DNA from 2 places in the Marinococcus sp. LNSP9103-4 genome. Region 1 is predicted to be linked to the other one. Evidence: riboswitches for the same ligand, from Rfam matches in the RefSeq annotation. Region 1 holds a riboswitch; the other holds the start of a gene.
What was found. A riboswitch is a leader RNA that binds a small molecule or an ion and turns the genes downstream of it on or off. The one in region 1 is predicted to bind thiamine pyrophosphate.
Positions count from the first base shown of each region.

Region 2: it holds a riboswitch for thiamine pyrophosphate, as region 1 does, so the genes downstream of both, tenA (thiaminase II) here and ACTRXG_RS04615 (thiamine phosphate synthase) in region 1, are expected to answer to the same signal.

Region 1 is NZ_JBQLIA010000004.1:158,184-168,187, reverse strand. Features, by position in the region: gene ACTRXG_RS04650 (glycosyltransferase family 4 protein) at 1-1,140, opposite strand, end outside; gene ACTRXG_RS04645 (NAD-dependent epimerase/dehydratase family protein) at 1,160-2,308, opposite strand; gene ACTRXG_RS04640 (general stress protein) at 3,004-3,345, opposite strand; gene ACTRXG_RS04635 (ThiF family adenylyltransferase) at 3,406-4,425, opposite strand; gene ACTRXG_RS04630 (thiazole synthase) at 4,422-5,186, opposite strand; gene thiS (sulfur carrier protein ThiS) at 5,191-5,391, opposite strand; gene thiO (glycine oxidase ThiO) at 5,375-6,499, opposite strand; gene ACTRXG_RS04615 (thiamine phosphate synthase) at 6,489-7,100, opposite strand; TPP riboswitch at 7,143-7,245, opposite strand; TPP riboswitch at 7,302-7,401, opposite strand; gene ACTRXG_RS04610 (AEC family transporter) at 7,454-8,353, opposite strand; gene ACTRXG_RS04605 (potassium/proton antiporter) at 8,411-9,883, opposite strand.
Region 2 is NZ_JBQLIA010000040.1:1,652-11,655, reverse strand. Features, by position in the region: gene ACTRXG_RS16530 (amidohydrolase family protein) at 1-409, opposite strand, end outside; gene ACTRXG_RS16525 (cupin domain-containing protein) at 642-965, opposite strand; gene hmpA (NO-inducible flavohemoprotein) at 1,064-2,278, opposite strand; gene ACTRXG_RS16515 (DUF488 domain-containing protein) at 2,572-2,946, opposite strand; gene ACTRXG_RS16510 (aspartate/glutamate racemase family protein) at 2,965-3,666, opposite strand; gene ACTRXG_RS16505 (flavodoxin domain-containing protein) at 3,838-4,290, shown strand; gene ACTRXG_RS16500 (energy-coupling factor transporter transmembrane component T family protein) at 4,359-5,117, opposite strand; gene ACTRXG_RS16495 (ABC transporter ATP-binding protein) at 5,110-6,774, opposite strand; gene ACTRXG_RS16490 (ABC transporter permease) at 6,771-7,010, opposite strand; gene ACTRXG_RS16485 (ECF transporter S component) at 7,010-7,363, opposite strand; gene tenA (thiaminase II) at 7,363-8,058, opposite strand; TPP riboswitch at 8,196-8,299, opposite strand; gene ACTRXG_RS16475 (NADPH-dependent FMN reductase) at 8,434-8,994, opposite strand; gene ACTRXG_RS16470 (DUF2254 domain-containing protein) at 9,059-10,004, opposite strand, start outside.

The DNA.
Region 1 (10,004 bases):
TGTGTCACTATCTTCCGCCGATTTTGAAACCTTCACACCGGCTGCTTCTTTGTATAAATCCCGGATCTGCTCTGCTGCCGCTTCCCATCCAAAGGTAGCAACATCTGTAAAGGCCTGGTCGGCCAGACGTTTACGGAGGGTTTCATCTTCGAAACGGCAGACCGTGTTTTTAAAGTCATCTTTCGTATGCGGATCATACAAAAGGCCATTTCGTTCCGAGGTCAGCTGTTCCTTTGTGGGCCCGCTTTCTGCAGCAACAAGAGGCAGGCCGGAGGCCATTGCCTCCATAATCACAAGCCCCAGCGTCTCCGTCGTGGAAGGAAAGACAAAAACATCGGAGGAGGCAAACGTAGAAGCCAGCTCATCTCCATGCATAAAACCTGTAAATACAGTGTCCGTGCCTTCGAAATGCTTTTCAAGCTCCTCGCGGTGTGGACCGTCTCCTACGATGGCCAGACAAAACTTGTCCGATTCTTCGAGGACGTCGCGGATTTTTTCGATCTCCTTTTCAGCTGCGAGCCGTCCTACATAAAGCAGCAGCGTTCTGTCGCTTTTTCCACCGGAAAGCCGCTCCCGCATCTTTCTACTGTGGTGTCTGGGATGGAACTGCTCGGTATCTACTCCCCGTTTCCACAGATGCATGCGTTCAAACCTTTTTTCCTGAAGCTCTGTCTGCACGGTCTGCGAGGTGCAGAGGTTAATGTCCGCTTTATTATGCAGGCGCCGTACATACCACCACATCAGCCATTTCAGCATGCCCAGATTATAGTAGGACATGTACTGGGTCAGATTTGTATGATAGGAGGCAACCAGCGGCACATCCAGCTTGTTCGCATAGTTAACACCCGAATAGCCTACAACCGCGGGGTTTACGACGTGTACGACGTCAGGCCCGAAATCCTGTATATACTTCTTGACTACCCGGTTCGGGAGAGCGAACTTCTTTGAACGATAAAAAGGGAGGGCGCGCGCAGGCACCCCTTTCACTTCTGCTCCATCAAATTCATACACACCCAGATCCGGGGCTACAATCTGTACTTCATGACCATCACGATGCAGCCAGCGTATGCAGGCTGTTAATCGTGTAACAATTCCATCTGTAGAAGGCAGAAAAGTCTCGGTGATGATCATTATCTTCATAGAAGACAACTCCCCGTTTTTATTTCCAGCTCACACTCGGCAGTACGTTTTCTTCGATTACCCGCTCTTTATGTTCAATCACCGCTTTTAGGATGTGGCGGATAACGTCGTCTGTTAAAAAGTGCGGCTCCAGTCCCAAGTCTAAAAGATTGGTGTTTACCGCTTCAAGGAAATGCTCTTCAAGCTCCACCCGCGGATTTTCCAGATGATCCACATCTACGTGGTAGCCTTCTTCTTCAGCTACCTTTTTCACCCGTTCAGCGAGTTCGAGTACAGAAAAGTCTTCAGTGAACTGATTGAATACACGGAACTCTCCAGGCTCAGCCGGCTTTTCTGCTGCAATTTCCACACAGCGCACTGTATCTTCAAGGTTCAGGAAGCCGCGGGTCTGGCCGCCTTTTCCGTAAACTGTCAAGTTACGTCCGATGGCGGACTGGATGATAAAACGGTTCAGCGCTGTTCCAAAAACCCCGTCGTAGTCCAGGCGGTTGGTAAGCACCGGGTCCATGTTGGTTTCATTCGTATCCAGGCCGTAAACGATGCCCTGGTTTAAGTCAGTAGCCCGGATGCCCCATACTTTGCAGGCAAACATAATGTTATGGCTGTCATGTACTTTTGATAAATGATAGAAGGAGCCCGGCTGTTTTGGAAAAGGAAGGCGGTCTTTGCGGCCCTTATGTTCCACTTCCAGGTACCCTTCTTCAATTGGAATATTCGGCGTGCCGTATTCTCCCATCGTACCAAGCTTAATCAGGTGGCACTCCGGAGCCATTTCTTTAATAGCGTAAAGCACGTTCAAATTCCCCACTACGTTGTTCACCTGCGTGTAGACTGCGTGCTCGCGGTCTATCATCGAATAAGGCGCAGAACGCTGTTCAGCAAAGTGAACGAATGCTTCCGGCTTTTCCTGTTCCATCACCTGCTGCAGGAAATCGTAATGCTGAAGATCCCCTTCGTATGTACGTATTTCTTTTCCTGTCAGCTCTTTCCACTTCGCCACCCTGTCTTCAAGGCTTGCAATCGGGGTAATCGAATTGGAATGAAGCTCATCATCAATTTTTCTGCGTACCATACTGTCGATAATTGATACGTCATGACCCTGCTTTGATAAGTAAAGCGCGGTCGGCCAACCACAAAATCCATCTCCACCTGCAACAATAATTTTCACGTCAGTTACCTCCACATCATTTAATACAATCTGATAATTCAAACAAACATAATTCTATGGGTATCTATAAGGTAATTTCTACCTCGTAGAGTGCAAGTTGCCGTCGTATATGTACGTCCGAGTAGAATTCCCATCGAAACAATACCACTCTCCTTATATTAACGCAACTATTTGTCTATATACCACCGTTATTCTATCATACTAACTAATCATTGCAGCTATCACAGCCATAATTCATAAAAATTACATAAAATTTATAGAAAAACAGAAAGGCGGAGGGTGTTTGGGAACCAGCTTGAACGGCTCGTCGGTTTCAGTCGGCTTGAGACGAAGTCGCAAACGATCTGAAATCACGAATGGATTAAGCTGGTAACACCCGCAGCTGGACATAGAAAAGCGGAGGAAGCCTGTTTAGCGGCGCGGGCCCTGGAAGAGCTTTGGATAAAGGGGCTTTTTCCCTTTACCAAAGATCTGAAGGGACACGCCGCCGCTGGCTTCTGGAGCTGGACAGATAGAAAAGCCAAGGAGCCTTGTTCAACCGCGACAGGTACTTCCCAGACGTGCAGGGCAGCCTGCTGCCCAGAACCGGATGGAAAGTAACCCCGAGCGGTTAGGCTCCGCAGCTGGACATAGAAAAGCGGAGGAAGCCTGTTTAGCGGCGCGGGCCCCAAAGCTGAACAAAATCCGGAAAAGATTCACTTGTCAAAAGAGAATTTTTCCGGATCTTCATCCACGGCAATTAGTATATTATGTTCCTTCAGCTGTTCACTCAGATCCCGGGCTTCTTTATCACCGTATCCAAGCTTTATTAATCGTTCATAAATATCGGACGCACCGTTGCGGAAGAACTGTTTCACGAACTCCACCGGACTTTTAACGTCTGCCTCTGTATCACTGACTTTCAATTCTTTTGCAGTCGCTTTTTCCGCCTCCAGAGCCAAAGCATAAATCTGTTCCCTTTGGATGCCCTGCATCTTTAATTTATCTACAGCCTTTTGTGCTTCTTCTACGGTTACAAAAATACGAGCGGTAGGCAATAGTTCCCCCTCCTTGCAAGGAATATTACCACTCCGCCCGTAAAATGAAACAAGGAATATTTATCCTCCAATATATCTCTGGTATAACGATCTTGCTTCTACTTCCCCAGAAACGCCGTGAATGATGGCTCTTCCGTCTTTAAAAAGCACCAGCCGCTTATTTTCAATATTTAACACCAGCAGATGCCGATTCGCTTTGGAGACGTGCTGCTTATGAACGTCCGCCGTCCGCTCGAGCGATACCTGCATGTCTGGAAGAGGCTTCACCTGCACCGCATCTCTGCCGCACAGCGTTTCCGCCTTGCTTCTCCCACTCCATGCGAGCGCGGGATAAGCTGGCGATTCCCCGCAGGAAGGACAATGCTTATCCTGCAGCGAGTTCACATGAATGGAAGAGCTTTCGTTCGACCATACATCAAACGACCACAGTGTCCCGCGGAGCTGATCAAAGGAATGGGTAAGCAGCTTCATCGCTTCGGTCACCTGAGTGGCGCTTACGAATTGAACAGCCGGAGCTATAATTCCCACCGTATCACACGTTTCTCCTTCCATCGCAATGCCCTTCATCAGGCAGCGCAGGCACGGCCCTTGCCCCGGCCTTACGGTATAGCTCAGTCCGTAGGCGCCCACACAGGCTCCGTAAATCCACGGAATCCGGTGCTTCAACGCTGTATCATTAATCATCAGCCGTGTCTCCATATTATCGAGTCCGTCAATAATAAGGTCTGCAGGCATACAATTTTCGAGCAGGGCCGGATCTGCTTCTCCCACAATGATTTCAATAGAAGCATCACTCTGAATATCAAGCAGTCGTTTTTTCGCCGCCTCTGCTTTTGGCGTATAGGTCGCTGCGTCCGCTTCCGTATAAAGCTGCTGACGCTGAAGATTGCTTTCCTCCACATAGTCACGGTCAATCAACGTTAATTTTCCGATCCCCGCGCGTATGAGAGTTTCGGCTGTTAAACTCCCGAGAGCTCCGGCACCTACTACTATGACGTGGGCCTCCTGCAGCCTTTTCTGTCCCCTTCGGCCGATTCCGTGAAATAACCGCTGCCGGGAAAAACGTTCTTCCGTATTCAAATACTGAGGCCTCCTAAAGGGCTGCTCGCCTGGGCGTAGAATTTTTTATCTATGCGCCCTGCTTCTGCGCCAAGCGCTCCGGCCCTCACTGCCAATTTCATCGCTTCTGCCATTTTTACAGGATCGCCCGCGCCCGAAACGGCCGTATTCAGCAGGACACCATCAGCGCCGAGCTCCATAGCATAAGCAGCATCCTTCGGACTCCCAATACCTGCATCTACAATCACCGGGACTTCCGCCTGTTCAATAATGTGGGACAGGTTGTATGGGTTAATGATCCCAAGCCCCGTGCCTATAGGGGAGGCTCCCGGCATCACTGCATGAACCCCAAGCTCCTGAAGCTTTCTGGCGAGCACAACGTCATCGGACGTATAGGCAAGGACAGTAAACCCTTCGTTCAGCAGCTGTTCTGAGGCCCGGAGCGTTTCCACCGGATCCGGCAGAAGCGTTTTATCGCAGCCGATCACTTCTACTTTAATCATGTCACACATGTTGGCCGCCTCTGCCAGCTTCGCAGTGCGCACAGCTCCTTCAGCTGTTTTGGCCCCGGCTGTATTTGGCAGCAGCCGGTACTTTGAGACGTCCATCTGTTCAAATGGATCAGGCTGGCTGCTGTCAAACAGGTTCATTCTGCGAACGGCAAAGGTCAGTACCTCTGTTTCCGATGCTTCTACAGCCTGCAGCTGCGTCCTGGCGTCTTTATATTTCCCGGTGCCGAGAAATAAATTCGATTCAAACGTCATATTGCCGATACTAAGCATTTGTTCATCCGCCTCCTACAAAATGAGTGATTTCGATTCTATCCCCGTCCATTAAACCTTCCTGCTGGTGAAATTCTTCAATTACAATAGTGCCGTTGCGCTCCACCACTGTTTTTTTGTGGGCGATCTGAAGCTCTTCAAGTAAATCGGCTACCGTGGTACTGTTCTCAATATTCTGTAATTGACCATTAAGCGTGATCTGCATGAATAATTCCTCCCTTTCGTATTTGAGGATCTACGGCAAACAGGTGCTTCCAGTCCTCGCGAACGCTTTTCCCCTCGATCCGGTCAGCCATCCAGCTTCCGCTCAGTGCTGAAAGCAAAATACCGTTTCTGTAATGTCCGGTCATTACCCACAAACCCCGTTCGGTCTGTCCCATATATGGCAGCCCGTCTCCTGTCTGCGGCCGGACACCGCTCCAAAGCCTTTCAACATTCGCATGCTTCAGCCCCGGCACTAAATGCACAGCTGCTTTCATCAGCTCCTGTACCGAAGCTACAGTGACCCCTGTACTCGAGTCACCGGGTTTTTCTGAAGCGCCTATAAAGATTTCCCCGTCCTTTTTCGGAACAATATACACCTGCGGAGTGTGGAGGGTGTGTCTCAAATTCTCCCGGGGCATGCGTATGGACAAACACTCCCCTTTCACCGGATAGAGGGTGAACTCCTTCTCATCCAACAGCTCCGCCCCGGCACTTCCCCCGGTAAAAACAACTTCTTCCGCTTCAACAACTCCTTCACTTGTTTTCGCACCGTAAACGCGGCCGTCAGCTTCCAAAAGACGATCCACTGAAGTATTTTCCCGTACCATTGTCCCGCGGGCCTTTGCTGCTTTGGCAAGAGCCATTGTCCATTCATAGGCACGAAGCTGGCCGTCTTTTGGAATGGACCAGGCGCCCCGGATATTTTCGGAAAGCGCCGGCTCCCTGCGCAGTGCTTCATATGGCGAAAGCCACTCCGAGCCGTAGCTGCTTCCTGCAGCGCGCTGGTATTTTTTTTCGCCCGCCTTATCCCATACAGGCTTCAGCATTCCGTTGTTCACGTAGGAAACGTCCATTCCGCTAAGCGCTTCCACTTCAGGGACCAGTTCTTTAAACAGCTCCCGGCTTTCCAGGGCGAATTCCTGAAAAAGGCCAGGCCCCTCCCATTCAGACTGGGCTCCGAGCATACCGGCAGCCGCTTTTGATGCTCCGGAAGCGATGGTTTCTTTTTCGATGACCATCACACGACGCCCCCGTTTGCTTAACTGATACGCAAGCGAGCATCCCTGTACCCCTGCGCCCACAATAAGAACTTCTGTATCAGCCTTCATTGTCATCACTCCTTAACCGGATTCTGAGCTCTTCGGCTGCTTTCCCGGGTTCTGCCGCATCATAAAAATATGCAATGGCTGCCACCCCGGACGCTCCGCAGTTTATACCTTCTGCTGCCTTGTCAGCATCAATTCCTCCGATGGCAATCACGGGGATGCGGACGCTTTCCGCCACAGCTTTCAACGCCCGGACTCCGCGCGGCGGCTTTCCAGGTTTACTGTCTGAGGCAAACACATGACCAAAATACAGCCATGATGCTCCCTCCTGTTCACTTCTTTTCGCTGCCTCTATAGAGTGTATCGACTGCCCCCAGCTTACAGATGCCGGATAGATTGCACGACGCTCCGGCAGGTGGGTACCGGCCAGCCCATATGCAGCAGCAAGCTCCGGTTCATCATTTATGATCAGCTGCGCGGGGGCGGTTCCTTCTTTTAATGCCAGCTCGACGGCCCTTTCCTTTTCACGCTTTGTCCATTCAGGCGCACGTATATGCACGTAATCGACGATTCCTGTGAGCTCCCTCGTTTTTTCGCTCCACGCCCCCACTGTTATATCCGGCGGCGATACCGCATGTATACATGGCTTCGGTTTGTAATCCATAAAAAAGCCTCCTTCCAGAAGGAAGGAGGCTGCCTGTTAAAAGGTTCAACATGGCTGCTTCCCTCCGCTGGCTCTCCAGATCAGGTTCAAAGGGTTCCGGATAGTTCTCCGGTCTCAGCCTCAGCAGGCACCCCCAGCAAATATAATATTTTCCACAAAAAACCCCGCTTTCATTTAGAAAGCGGGGGAGATAGTCGTATTGGCATCTCTTCCCCACTTCCCTCCGCTGGTATAATCCAGATCAGGTTCAAAGGGATCAGCTTTACGCTGTCTCAGCCAACAGGCACCCCTAGTGGTTAATATTATTTATATCATAACGCGGTACTCTTCTTCCGTCAATTCGATGCGGAATTTTATGCCTGGAAAATCGACAGCACCACCCACAGGGAAGGAACGCTTAAAATAGTCGTCACCAGTGTAATACTCGAAACAAGCTGGGGGTTGGAATCAAATTGTACAGAAATCATTGCCATGGTTGCTGCACTCGGCATCGCTGTTGAAACAACCAGCACGGTCGTTAACGTGTCGCTGGTCTGCAGCAGCAGGGCAATTACGTAAGCGAGAGCCGGCGCGAATACAAGCCGTAAAAACGTACCTGCACTAACAAGCTTCCAATCCATGCTTTTGACGGATATGCGTGCAAGCTGCATCCCCAGGATAATCATAACCACCGGTATTGCAGCGCTCGCGAGCATATCGAGGGCTTCATAATAGGTCGCTCCGACCGGTATCCCGGTCAGCTGGAAGACAATACCGGCGAGCAGTGCATAAAATACCGGCATCCGCAGTACCGTCCGGAACGCGTCAGCCGCATCCATATTGGCACTGTTTGCGATATAGACGCCTACAGTATTCATCAGCATCGTCTGAATGACCATAAAAACGATAGAGTAGGCAAAGGCTGTATCACCAAACGCAAAAGCAATTAACGGAGCACCGTAATTGCCCGCATTCATAAACACGGTAGAGAGCATCATGCCGGTTTCGTTAGCTTTCGGCCATTTACGCACGTAGGACACTAATTTGATCAGCCCGGTCATAACCGCTAAAAATACCAGGGAAAACAGAGCCATCGAAAGCATATCGCTGTTCAGCTCTCTTTCATAGAATGTCCGGAAAACAAGCGCAGGCGTCAATACATAAAGAGCGACAGCCGACACCGGCCGAATATCCACTGCCTGTCTTTTCTGCAGCAAATAGCCAATCGTAAATATTAAAATGATTGGGATCAATACATTGATCAGCACACCCATGCGGAGCCCTTCCTTCTTTCCTCAAATTTAATGCCTCTTAACGCTGGCCGCTTTTTCTCAGTAATCGTGCTGGAGCATCTGCTTTAAAATACGTTTTTCTTTACGTGATACAAGAATATACAAATAATCACCGGCCTGGATTATTGTCTCACCAACCGGAGTGACCAGTTCATCGTCCCGAACAATCGCGCTGATCAGCGCAGATGCGGGAAATTCAATGCTTTGGAGCGTCTGTCCGACAATCGGCGTCGCTTCATTCGTTTGAAATTCCATAATTTCTGCGTTCGCTTTTCCGAGTGACACCAGCTCCAGGGAATGAGTTGGCGCTTCGCGGAGCGGACCGGATAAGTGAAGCCATTTCGCTAATGGAGCGATGGTCGCCCCCTGGATCAGCGCAGACGTCAGCACGATAAAGAAGACGACATTAAAAATTTGGCTGCCCGACTCCACACCAGCAACAATCGGGTATGTAGCCAAAATAATCGGCACCGCCCCGCGCAGACCTGCCCAGGATAAAAATATATTCTGCTTTGGTTTATAGCCGAAAAAGGAAGTCGACAAAAATGTGGCAAGGGGCCGTGCCACAAACATTAAAACTGCCGACAAAGCGAGCCCCATGGTGATGTTTGACCAGGTCAAAATATCTCTTGGGAAAGCAAGCAATCCCAGGATGATAAACATGCTTATTTGGGACATCCACGCCATGCCCTCGTTGAACCGGTAAATCGGCTGGCGGTAAATCAAATCGGAGTTACCTATTAAAAGCGCTGCTACATATACTGCCAAAAACCCGCTTGCGCTCATGCTTGAGGTCACACTGTAGGTTAACAGCGCGAAAGCGATCGCAAACAGAGGATAGAGTCCACTAGAATCCAGGTTAATACGGTTAATGGTCCATGAGGCTGCCCATCCGAACAACCCGCCCATCGCAAGACCGGCGCCCATCTGCCAGAAAAATGCACCGGATAGCAGCCAGACGTTTGGCGAATCTGCCAATATTAATTCAATAAAGAAGAGCGTTAAAAACACCGCCATTGGGTCGTTACTCCCCGATTCCGCTTCGAGGGTGGACCCCATTTTTTTATCAATGCTCCGTCCCTTCAAAGCGGCAAAGACGGCAGCGGCGTCTGTCGAACCGACTGTAGCTCCGAGAAGCATCGCTTCGAGCCAGGTCAGATCAAGCAGCTGCTTTGCCACCAGCCCCATTAGGGCAGCCGTAAACAGAACGCCAAACGTGGCGAGCGTTACGGAAGGCCCCACCACCGGTCTAATATCGCGCCACCTTGTCTGGGTGCCCCCTTCAAATAAAATAATGATCAGGGCTATAATTCCGACGGTCTGGGCAAGCTGGACATTTTCGAACTCAATAATGCCAAAACCATCATTTCCCATCAGCATACCTAGAATAATAAACAAAATAAGTGAGGGCACGCCGAGCCGTGTCGAAAATTTCGTTACGATGACACCTAAAATAAGCAGAAGTGCCCCTAATAATATAAATGAATCCACATTCGCGTTCCCTTCAAACAATGCCCGCTTCCTCCTTTCACCTGCCGCAGTTGTACCCCTGGCTTCTTTATGTATTACTTGCATGATACATGTAATTTTCGTTTAAAAAATAATGGTATTCAGGCCATCTGGTCTATCCCTT
Region 2 (10,004 bases), on a different contig from region 1:
CTTTATCAAGCCATTCATTGATCTGCCAGTCGTTATAGGCACTGGCAAGGGCCGTGGCCATTTCGTACCATCCGTGCATGGAAGACGGAGATGGATCAAGTGCTCCGGTTAAAATACCGAATTCGTGATTGTTGGCATCAAGCAGCTGCTCCTGCATAAACGAAAGGCTTGTGCCCGCTGGTTTTCCGTCCGGCGTTTTTGCGTCAGCCCGGTCCACTCCAGCCACAGCGGGCTGAGTAAATGGCATATGTTTTTCCTGCTGCCAGTGGCAGTCTTCAATATACCTTCTCCACGGCTGCTCTAAGTATGGAAACAAATCTTCATACATTACCCGTTCGTGAATATCAGTGTCGATCAGGCTGTACTTTTTTGTTCGGTTAGTTTTAGCTTCATTGTTTAAAGTCTGCATAAATCAGCATCCTTCCTTTCATCTGCTTTCTAACCGTACCAGATTCGTCCTGGAATAAACAAAGCTCCCTAGAAGTCGTCCGCCTCTGTAAGCTGTGACAGTGAATGTCAGTGAGCATCAGTGAACGTCAGTAGCAGTTTTTCAGTATCTAACGATTTACTTACTAATCTGCTACCTATCACTGGCTGGAAGGATACTAATATTTATTGCAGAGATAATTTTTTGGCAGATGCTAATTTTCTTCGATATATACTAGTGTGACATATATGCTCAAATTGGAATCACTGTTATTTTCAAACCCTATTTTTTCTGTAGGCCCGCATTGAATAAGGTCACCCTCCCTCACGGGGAAATTATCATCCTCTGTATAACAGAGCCCTTCTCCGCTCACGACTAATGCAAATGTTTGAGTGAAGGGATGATCATGGAGAGGAAGGCTTTGACCAGGCGAAAAATTAAATACCACAGCTTTGCAGTTGTTCTTTTTAAAAACAACTTCATTTGCCATTCGGTCTTCGCCGAAAGGAGCTAATTGTGTAAGACTCTGGATTTTCATATTTTTCTTCCTTTCTTCTATTAAATTTAAAAACAGCTGCGGCAGAATCTAAATAGATATGCCGCAGCTGCTGAACCAGTTTTATCTCTGGGTTTTAATTATTCAATCGTGCTTTCCGGCCCGAAAACTTCATAATGGCGACGTTCTGCCGGCACTCCTCTATCCTTTAAAATTCCGTTAACTACTTGCATAAAAGGCGTCGGACCGCAGAAATAAAAATCTGCCTGTTCGTCAGGAAGGACGGTTTCCAGCCACGGGGCATCAATATATCCTTCTTTATCAAACATTTCGTTCGAACGGTCTTCCTCTGTCGGTTCGGAATAACAGGTATAGGCCTCAATGTTTGAATACGTATCTGCGAGCTGCTCCACATGTGCTTTCATGGCATGAACCTTACTGCTGTCAGCGGCATGAATAAACGTTACGTTTCGTTTCGTATCTTCCTGCACGAGTGTATTCAGCATACTCATCATCGGGGTTACTCCGACGCCGCCGCTGATTAGTACAATTGGCATTTCCTCTGTTTCCATCACAAACTCTCCTGCCGGTGCTGCGAACAGCAGTACATCTCCTTCTTTTACGTCCCGGTGCAGATAATTCGACACAATACCGGCCGGGTTTCCGTCCTCGGGGTCCTCACGCTTTACGCTGATCCGGTAAAAATTTTCATTCGGAGCATCCGATAGACTGTAATGGCGCATATGGGTATAGGGTTCTCCTTCGATGTCTGCCTGCAGCGTTAAATACTGTCCCGGCTGCTGCGGTATAATCGCTCCACCGTCCTGCGGCTTTAAGTAAAATGAAGTGATAACATCGCTCTCCGGTACTTTTTCCGCTACATAAAACGGACGGTAGCCTGTCCACCCGCCGCGGGCGGCCTCTACTTCTTCGTACTTGACTGCTTCTTTTTGAATAAAGATATCGGCAAGCGCGTGATACGCTTCTCCCCAGGCATCCAGGATCTCCGGAGTTGCTGCGTCTCCGAGCACTTCCTCCACCGCTTCGAGCAGTGTTTCCCCTACTAACCCGTAATGCTCCGGCCTGACATCCAGGGCCCGGTGTTTTTCCGCTATGCGTTCAATAGTAGGCCGAAGCTCTTCCAGGCGGTCAATATTCGCTCCGGCCTGGTAGACAGAATAAGCAAGAGCTTCCGGCTGTACGCCTGTTTCCTGGTTCGTCTGGTTAAACATATTCCGCAGTTCGGGTGCTTTTTCAAATAACATTTCATAAAAACGGTTGCCGATGGCAGCAGCGTTGGCCTGAATAGCCGGGGCTGTTGCTTTTACAGTTTCAATCGTTTGCGGTGCAAGCATCAAATTCCTCCAATGAAAACGTTTTTAATTTCTACAAAAAGTGTATTATAAATACATATTTAAATCTATACTTTTAGAAATACTTCATTAAACGTTCACATTCAGCTTTTATATACAAAATAACTCCGTTTCCACCTGGAAACGGAGTACTGTATATTTATTTGGCGCATTCAAAGCAGTACAGCCGGCCGTACTCATGAACCCCTTCCATAAAGCCGTCCCGGCAGTAAATTTCTTTGCCGCATTCACTGCATTGGCCCAGATACTCCTCCATCGTTGTCACCTCTTCTTCGTTAAGAATCCTTCGGCTGACGGTCAAGAATTTCTTTTAAGACACGGGCATGATTATACGTTTCTTCCTTCGCAGCAAACACGAGCGTCAACTGCTTATTCTGCTCACGTACGTTCTTTTTTAACTGATCGAGAGCTTCAGTCTGTTCGTTATTCTGTTGAAGCTCCTGCTTATACTTCTCTTTGAATTCGTCAAATTTCTCCGGATCGTGGGAGAACCATTGCCGCAGCTCTTTTGAAGGAGCAACGTCCCTGCTCCATTCATCCACTTTAGCTTTTTCCTTTGCTATTCCCCTCGGCCACACGCCGTCGACTAAAATCCGATACCCGTCTTTTTCCTCCGGGTCTTCATAAATTCTTTTCAATTGAATGGCCATTGTTGCCCTCCTTCTGCTTTATTTTTCTTCAAACATAAAGTCTACGACCTTGTTTACGTGCACCTGCATTGTATCTAAAAACGGAATCGAAAAATCTTCTTCAGAAAGAATTATCGGCAGTTCAGTGCAGCCAAGAATCAAGGTATCAAGCCCGTGTTGTTCGATCATTTCCACGGTGATCCGCTCAAATTCTTTTTTCGTCTCAGGATTTACGATACCATTTTCGAGCTCACTGACAATTTTTTCGTGTAAATACTGCTGTGTGCTTTCAGCTGGCACATAAATATTCTTTCCATTCGCTTCGAACGGCTTCTTAAAAAAATTCTTATCCATCGTAAACTTTGTGCCCAGCAGCCCAATGTTTTCGGCACCCTCATTTTCTGCTGCTTCCACCGCGGCGTCCACGATGCTGAGCATCGGCAACTCGACCTGCTTCTGCACTTCATCGAATACAAGGTGCGGAGTGTTGGCTGCAATAATGATTCCATCAACGTCGAGCAGTTCAAGCTTACGGGCAGCGTTGCCTAAATATTCGATCAGATCGTCCATTCGTTCTTCCGAAATATACGTAAAAATGTTGTACATATTAATGCTATTAATGTACAATTCCGGAAGCACCTGAAGACTATTCTTCTTTTCCTGATACTTTTTAATGATGGATTGATAATATTCCACTGTCGATTCCGGACCGAGGCCACCGATAATACCTATCTGTTTCATTTTTTCTCCTCCTTCATTAAAGCGTTAATATATATTACCAATATATATTTTAACACATTTAGTGTGCACCTCTATTCACCAGGATGATTGCACAATCCGGCCGCCGAATATATAATAAGTATATTAAATATGTATTTTATGCACGAGCCTATAAAAGAAAGGAATGGACATATGCGAATACTTTTGTTCTATTCCACAATGACTGGAAATACTGAAGATATGGCTATTGATACGGAAGAAGAGCTCATCAACCGCGGGCACGAAGTAGAGCTGATGGATATGATCGCCGATGGCCTTCCAAACGAAGACCCCCTCCCTCACGATCTGCTCATTATGGGTACGTATACGTGGGGTGAAGGTGATATCCCCGAAGAAACGGAAGATTTTCTTGAAGATCTTTTCGCCTATGATATTTCCGGCCTTTCAATTTCCATCTTCGGCTCCGGGGATCACGCGTATGAAAACTTCGCCGGAGCTGTGGATGAGATGATCGAGCAATTCCGCAAAAATGGACATAAGGGTGAGATTCCCACCATGAAAGTCGATGTGGATGAAATGGATAACATTGCTGAAGATATTAAAAGCTATGTCGACAGCATCGAAGAAAAGTTTTTAGTGAAATAATAGTCAGCACGAATAACCCCGGGGGCCGTGAGTTCCCGGGGTTACCTTTAATTAATACAGTTGATCTGTCACGGCATTGGCATAAGAAAAACGAAAATCATAAACAATATAAACCCGGCACTGAACCATATGTCCGTTTTTTTATAATTCATCTGTACGTATTCCGTTCTTTCTCTGGAGCCGTCAAACCCTTTCGATTCCATTGCGAGCGCTGTTCTTTCTGCCTTTCGTACAGCCCCTGCCATCAAGGGCACGGCCATCTCTTTCCACTCCCGCATTTTAGGCTTTTTGCCCATCCCTCTGATTTGCCGGGCTCTCCGGATAACCACCAGTTCCTCCCGCAGTTGGGGGAGAAAACGGTAGGCGGCCATCATTCCATAACCAATATTTGGAGGCACATGCCATTTTTGTATCAGGCTTATCACTAAACTCACGGGAGAGGTAGTGAGAACAAAAAGAAGCGACCAGGATGCAAACACCATTGCCCGCAGACCGAGCGAGATTCCTGTTTGAATATTTTCAAGAGCAACCGGCATTTGGAATACATAGAAAAGAACTGTGGATCCTCTTTCGTCAGGAAAAACAACCTGAAGCCATATAAAGCTGAACCCAAAGAGCCCAAATGGAAGCATAAGTACGAGCAGCAGCTTTAACGGCACCTTTCCCAAAAAGGCGACGGCAGCAACCGTTAACAGCAAAACGGCAAGCGGGCGCCAAATATCATAAACGAAAATCATGCAGAAAAATACGGTGAAAAGACTTATCAGCTTCAGCGTTGGATGTACGTGCTGCAAAAAAGCGTTCCGAGTCTGGATTTCTTCAAGCATGGCTTACTGTTTCCTTTTTCTTTAAGCTCATAAGCTTTACTACCGGCGGGCGGACACCGATTTTAGCTAAATCCATGCTCCCACTGAAAAATGCTTCCACGCCGTCATCACAGGCAAGTGTTCGTTCCGCCAGCGCCAAAACCCGTCCAGCTTTTGTATAGACCAGATCCATATCATGCGTCAGCCAGAGAACCGCTTTTCCACGTCGCCGGCACTGCTCAAGCACTTCAAATAAAGCATCGGTATTTCGCTTATCAAGACCAAACGCCGGCTCATCCAAAATTAATACGGACTGGTTGTTCGTTACCATGACTGCCACCGAAAGGCGCCTTTTTTCTCCCTGGCTGAGCTGAAATGGATGATTCTTTCGAATATGTCCGAGCTGAAATTGAATCAGCAGTTCATTTGTCTGCTGATCAATATCTTTTTCGCACCACCCTTCCATTTCCATTCCGTAGCGTATTTCTTTTTCCACGGTCTGTGCTACAAACTGATGCTCGGGCTGCTGAAAAACAATTCCGAAGGTTTTAGCAATTTCGTACGGCTTCAGACTGGCAATATCTTCTCCGTTAACATATATAGAGCCGCTTTTAAGAGATTCCCATCCAGTGAGGACACGTGCGAGCGTGCTCTTTCCTGCTCCGTTTGCACCGACTAGAGCAGTCATTCCCCCTGGGTACAGGGAAAAAGATACGTTTTCGAAAACCGTTTGCTCGCCATAGGCAAAGGCCGCCTGCTTCACCTCCAGAACAGGTGGTTCAAGTGAAGGATCACTTACCTTTTTCGGCTGCGGCAGAGATGCAAGAACTGCTGCAGCGGAATAATCCGCTGCAAACCTCTCCCATTCCAATAAAGTAATGGGAAGAGCGGATTTGGGATCCTCTGACTTTTTCAGTAATTTCTTTCCGGCTTCTGCAGGAGCCGGCAGCCATACTCCTTCTGCTTCGAGTACAGCTGCATGAGAATTGAATATACGTGCCGGGCTTCCATCCGCAGACACCTGGCCATCGTGGTTCAATACGATCACCCGGTCTACCCACTCCATTACTTCATTTAATTGATGCTCAATCAAAACCAGTGTTTTATCACTATCTGCTGCAATGCGGCCAAGAAGCGAAGCCACTGCTTGCCGGCTTACCGGATCGAGCTGGGAGAGCGGTTCATCCAGAATCCATATCCGCGGATTCACAGCAGCTAAACAGGAAACAGCTATTTTTTGCTTCATCCCGCCGGACAGTGTGTCGATACGGGCATCAATGCAGTGAAGCATATCTGTAAATTGTAAGGCTTCGTGTATGCGGGCCTCGATATCACCTGCAGGCACCCGCAGATTTTCAAGCGTGAATACAAGCTCTTCCCGCACGGTCGGCATGCAGAACTGGGTATCCGGATCCTGGAACAAAAGCGCCGCCTGCCTGGCGGCCTCCGTAATACTTTTCACCGCCGGATTTTCCCCAAACACGCTCAGACCGCCCGAAACCTGCGCCTCCACAGAACGCGGAAGAATTCCCTGGATAGCGAGAGCAAGCGTACTTTTGCCTGAACCGCTCGGACCGAGCAGCAGCACGTTTTCCCCAGTACATATTTCTGCTGAAAAACCTTCTATCGAAGGCTTAGCAAAAGGGTACGCAATGGTCAATTTGTCTGCGTAAATCATACAGCATCCCTCTGCTGGCCGAGACGGTATTGACGGCCAAGGGCAAAGCGGTCAAGCACTCCAGTCTTTACCAGCGCATCCGCAAAGCTTTTCCCTGCCCATCCGGCTAAAAGAGCGCCGCTTATAAGCATTGTTACCAGCATAAATACAACAACAGAACCTGCGTACTGGCTGAATCCATAAAGGGCATACTGGGTTAAAAATGCAGCAAACGTTCCGGCCGACCCGGCAAGCATTAATACTGGCAGACGGAACACCCGGTAAAAAACAGAGCGAAAATCAATTCTGCAGCGAGCCCCTGGGTGAAGCCGAGCACGAGCACTGCTCCTGCACTGACAGACCCCGCCATAACTTCAGTGCCAGCCGCAATAAGCTCTGCAAGCAGCGCCGCTCCCGGTTTTTGAACGATATAGGCACAAATCACAGGCGCAAGGATCCAGAAGCCCGCCATCAGGCCTCCTCCAACTGGGCCGAAGATGCCGGTAACCATTTGTCCCAGCAGCACCCAAAGAAGATAAAGGACGCCGAGAACTGCTGAAATAAACGAGATGACGACAATATCCCGGAGGTTTAAGCGTTTGTTTATCATTAGACTTTTTCCCCGTCTGTTAACGTTCTGGCAAAGGGCCAGTCTTTTGCATAATAAGCGTCCTCAAAAAACATATACTCAAGCTGGCACCCTTCCATAAACAACGTCCGCCAGCGCTGTTTTTCTTCTTCTGTGGCTGTTTCTGCCAGTTCATCAAGGCGGTCAATATATTTATACATTTCCCTTTCCTCACGGTCCCCGTAAAAACGAATCCAGTCATTGAACGGATGGGTTTCGTCCGGCTGCACTTCCTCCATCAGCCTTTCACCCACATACAAATACACCCACGGGCAGGCAAGCGTTACCGCAATTACATCACCAAGTGTTCCTTTTTCGGCATGGTGCAGCATGTGAAGCACGTAATGCTGAGATACCGGAGCAAGCGCATAGCCCTGCAATTCCTCATAGCCCACGCCCGCCTGCTCACACAAATTATGATGCGGGTGCGTTTCGCTGTTTAAAACAAAATCAATGGTATCTTTAAACATAACCATGTCTTCTCTTGACGTACACTTTGTTACCCCAATTGCTTTTGCCTTGATCATGGCGTTTAAGTATTCAAAATCCTGCTTCACGTAATGGATAAGAGATGCTTTTGGGAGCTCCCCTTTCCCGATACCCTGTACAAACGGATTTCTCCAGCAGGCTTCAAAAATGTGCTCTGTGTCCTGCCATAAAAGCTCTGAAAATTTCATTGTAACTTCCTCCTTTAAATTAGGAGGGAACCACTACGGGCAGTCAGGACCAATGGGGCAAAAAAAGCCACTCCATTGGTGGAGTGGCTTAGAATAAACGTCCTCTATGGTAAAGCTTGTGCTTTTGAAATAGACGTATTCTGCCGTCTCCACTTTCCTACGCTGGCCTTAACCAGATCAGGTTCAAAGGGATTAAGGTTAGTCCTTATCTCAGCCGCTTTCGGCACCCCTAGTGGATTCCCTATTAAGTTGTCTACACTTTATCATATTATGTCAGGAAGTCAAAGGTGATTTTTATAATCCGCCTTCTCCCTCTGAGCAAAAATCTGCATTCAAAAACCCTGCAGGCCTATGCCAACAGGGTTTTTCTGCATATTACGCGCGGTTCGCCACAGCCCGCGTTTCCTGATAAAAACGTTCGAATTCGGCTACGACATTATCAAGAAAATCAATCGTGCCCTGATCTGTTAAATCTCCGTTTTCATTCATTTTTTCATGGACGGCTCCGATCAGTACTTCATTTCCAGGCAGTACTTTTGCACTCATACCGGGAGCGCTCAGAATCTGGCGAAGATGCATCTGCGCTTTCACTGTGCCCAGGCCTCCAAGAGAAGCTCCTACAAGCATGGTTGGTTTGCCGGCAAAGTCGTAATCGACCCGGGAATTCCAGTCAAGAGCATTTTTAAGCACGCCGGAAATCGAACCGTTATATTCCGGAGTGGCGATAAGCACGGCGTCCGCTTCACGTACAGAACGCTTGTATTCCTGCACATAGTCCGGAGCGTTGCTTTCCTCATCCTGATCATAGTGCGGAAGATCGCGGATATCTAAAATATTAATATCCATGATGTCACTGTAACGATCCTGCATGTACTCCACTAACTTTCCGTTAAATGATTCCTGGCGAATACTTCCTACGATAGCTGCTACTTTCATTTGAACTTTCATCCTTTCGTGTTGAACTTCATTTATATATCATACACACACGTTACTGGCTGTTTCAAGTTATCTGCTTACTTTTTGTAAGTGCCTGATGCAGAGCTGTGTTCTTTTTCTGCACACGCTCCTCCCAGTATTCCCTGTCCCAGTCCGCAAGCTGTTCCGGAGCGACCGCCTGCTCCATGTAACGGGAAAATGAATCCACTTCCTTTAACACAGACGGATCTCCTGTTTTCACGAGCATCGTCAGTGCTTCCATGCAGGCTCCCATTACCGAAATATCTTCGTAACCGTACAATCTCACCTGATAAAAGCTTTTATATAAATATTCCCTAAAGGGTTTTACAGGCATGAATAACCGCAGCTCATTCTGATTGTCAGCGAAGTATTGGTCATTTTTGTGTTCATGGCTGAGTTCGGAAAGCAGTGCCCCAATACGGTTGATGCAGTTCGCTGCTGTGTGTGGATCATTGATTGCAGGCGAAATGGCCCGCAGCGCTATTTCTACAATTTTCTGCATGGAGAATTCGATGTCCTGAACATTGCTTCTCTCTTCTCCTACTAATAAAAAACTTCTCAATATTTTCGGGGATAAACTATGCTTTGACCAATAGCGAAATAAAGGCTCTCCCTGATGAACGTAGTCTCCTACCTGGAACAGGCATTCAACCACGGCTCCCTGCTGCCTGGCCCATTCAATCAGTTCAGGCATTTTCACCATATTGGTATACCCCGACCGTTCGGCATAAACGATTGCTTCTTCGTCATTTCGAAAATCATCGCTCCATTCGCTGAAGCTGTGCACCCCCGAATAAGTGTAGGCATCCCGGATCACCCTGGAGGCATCAGATCTTATATGGCTGATCAAATGATTCACCTGCAGCCACTGGGTGGAGTGATAAATAAAGATAATAAAAAAAGCCAGACAGCCAAGCGCCACAAGAACTGTCAGCATTGGCATCAAAATTTGGCTACTGCCTTCGCTCGAAAAAAGCAGCATATTTACC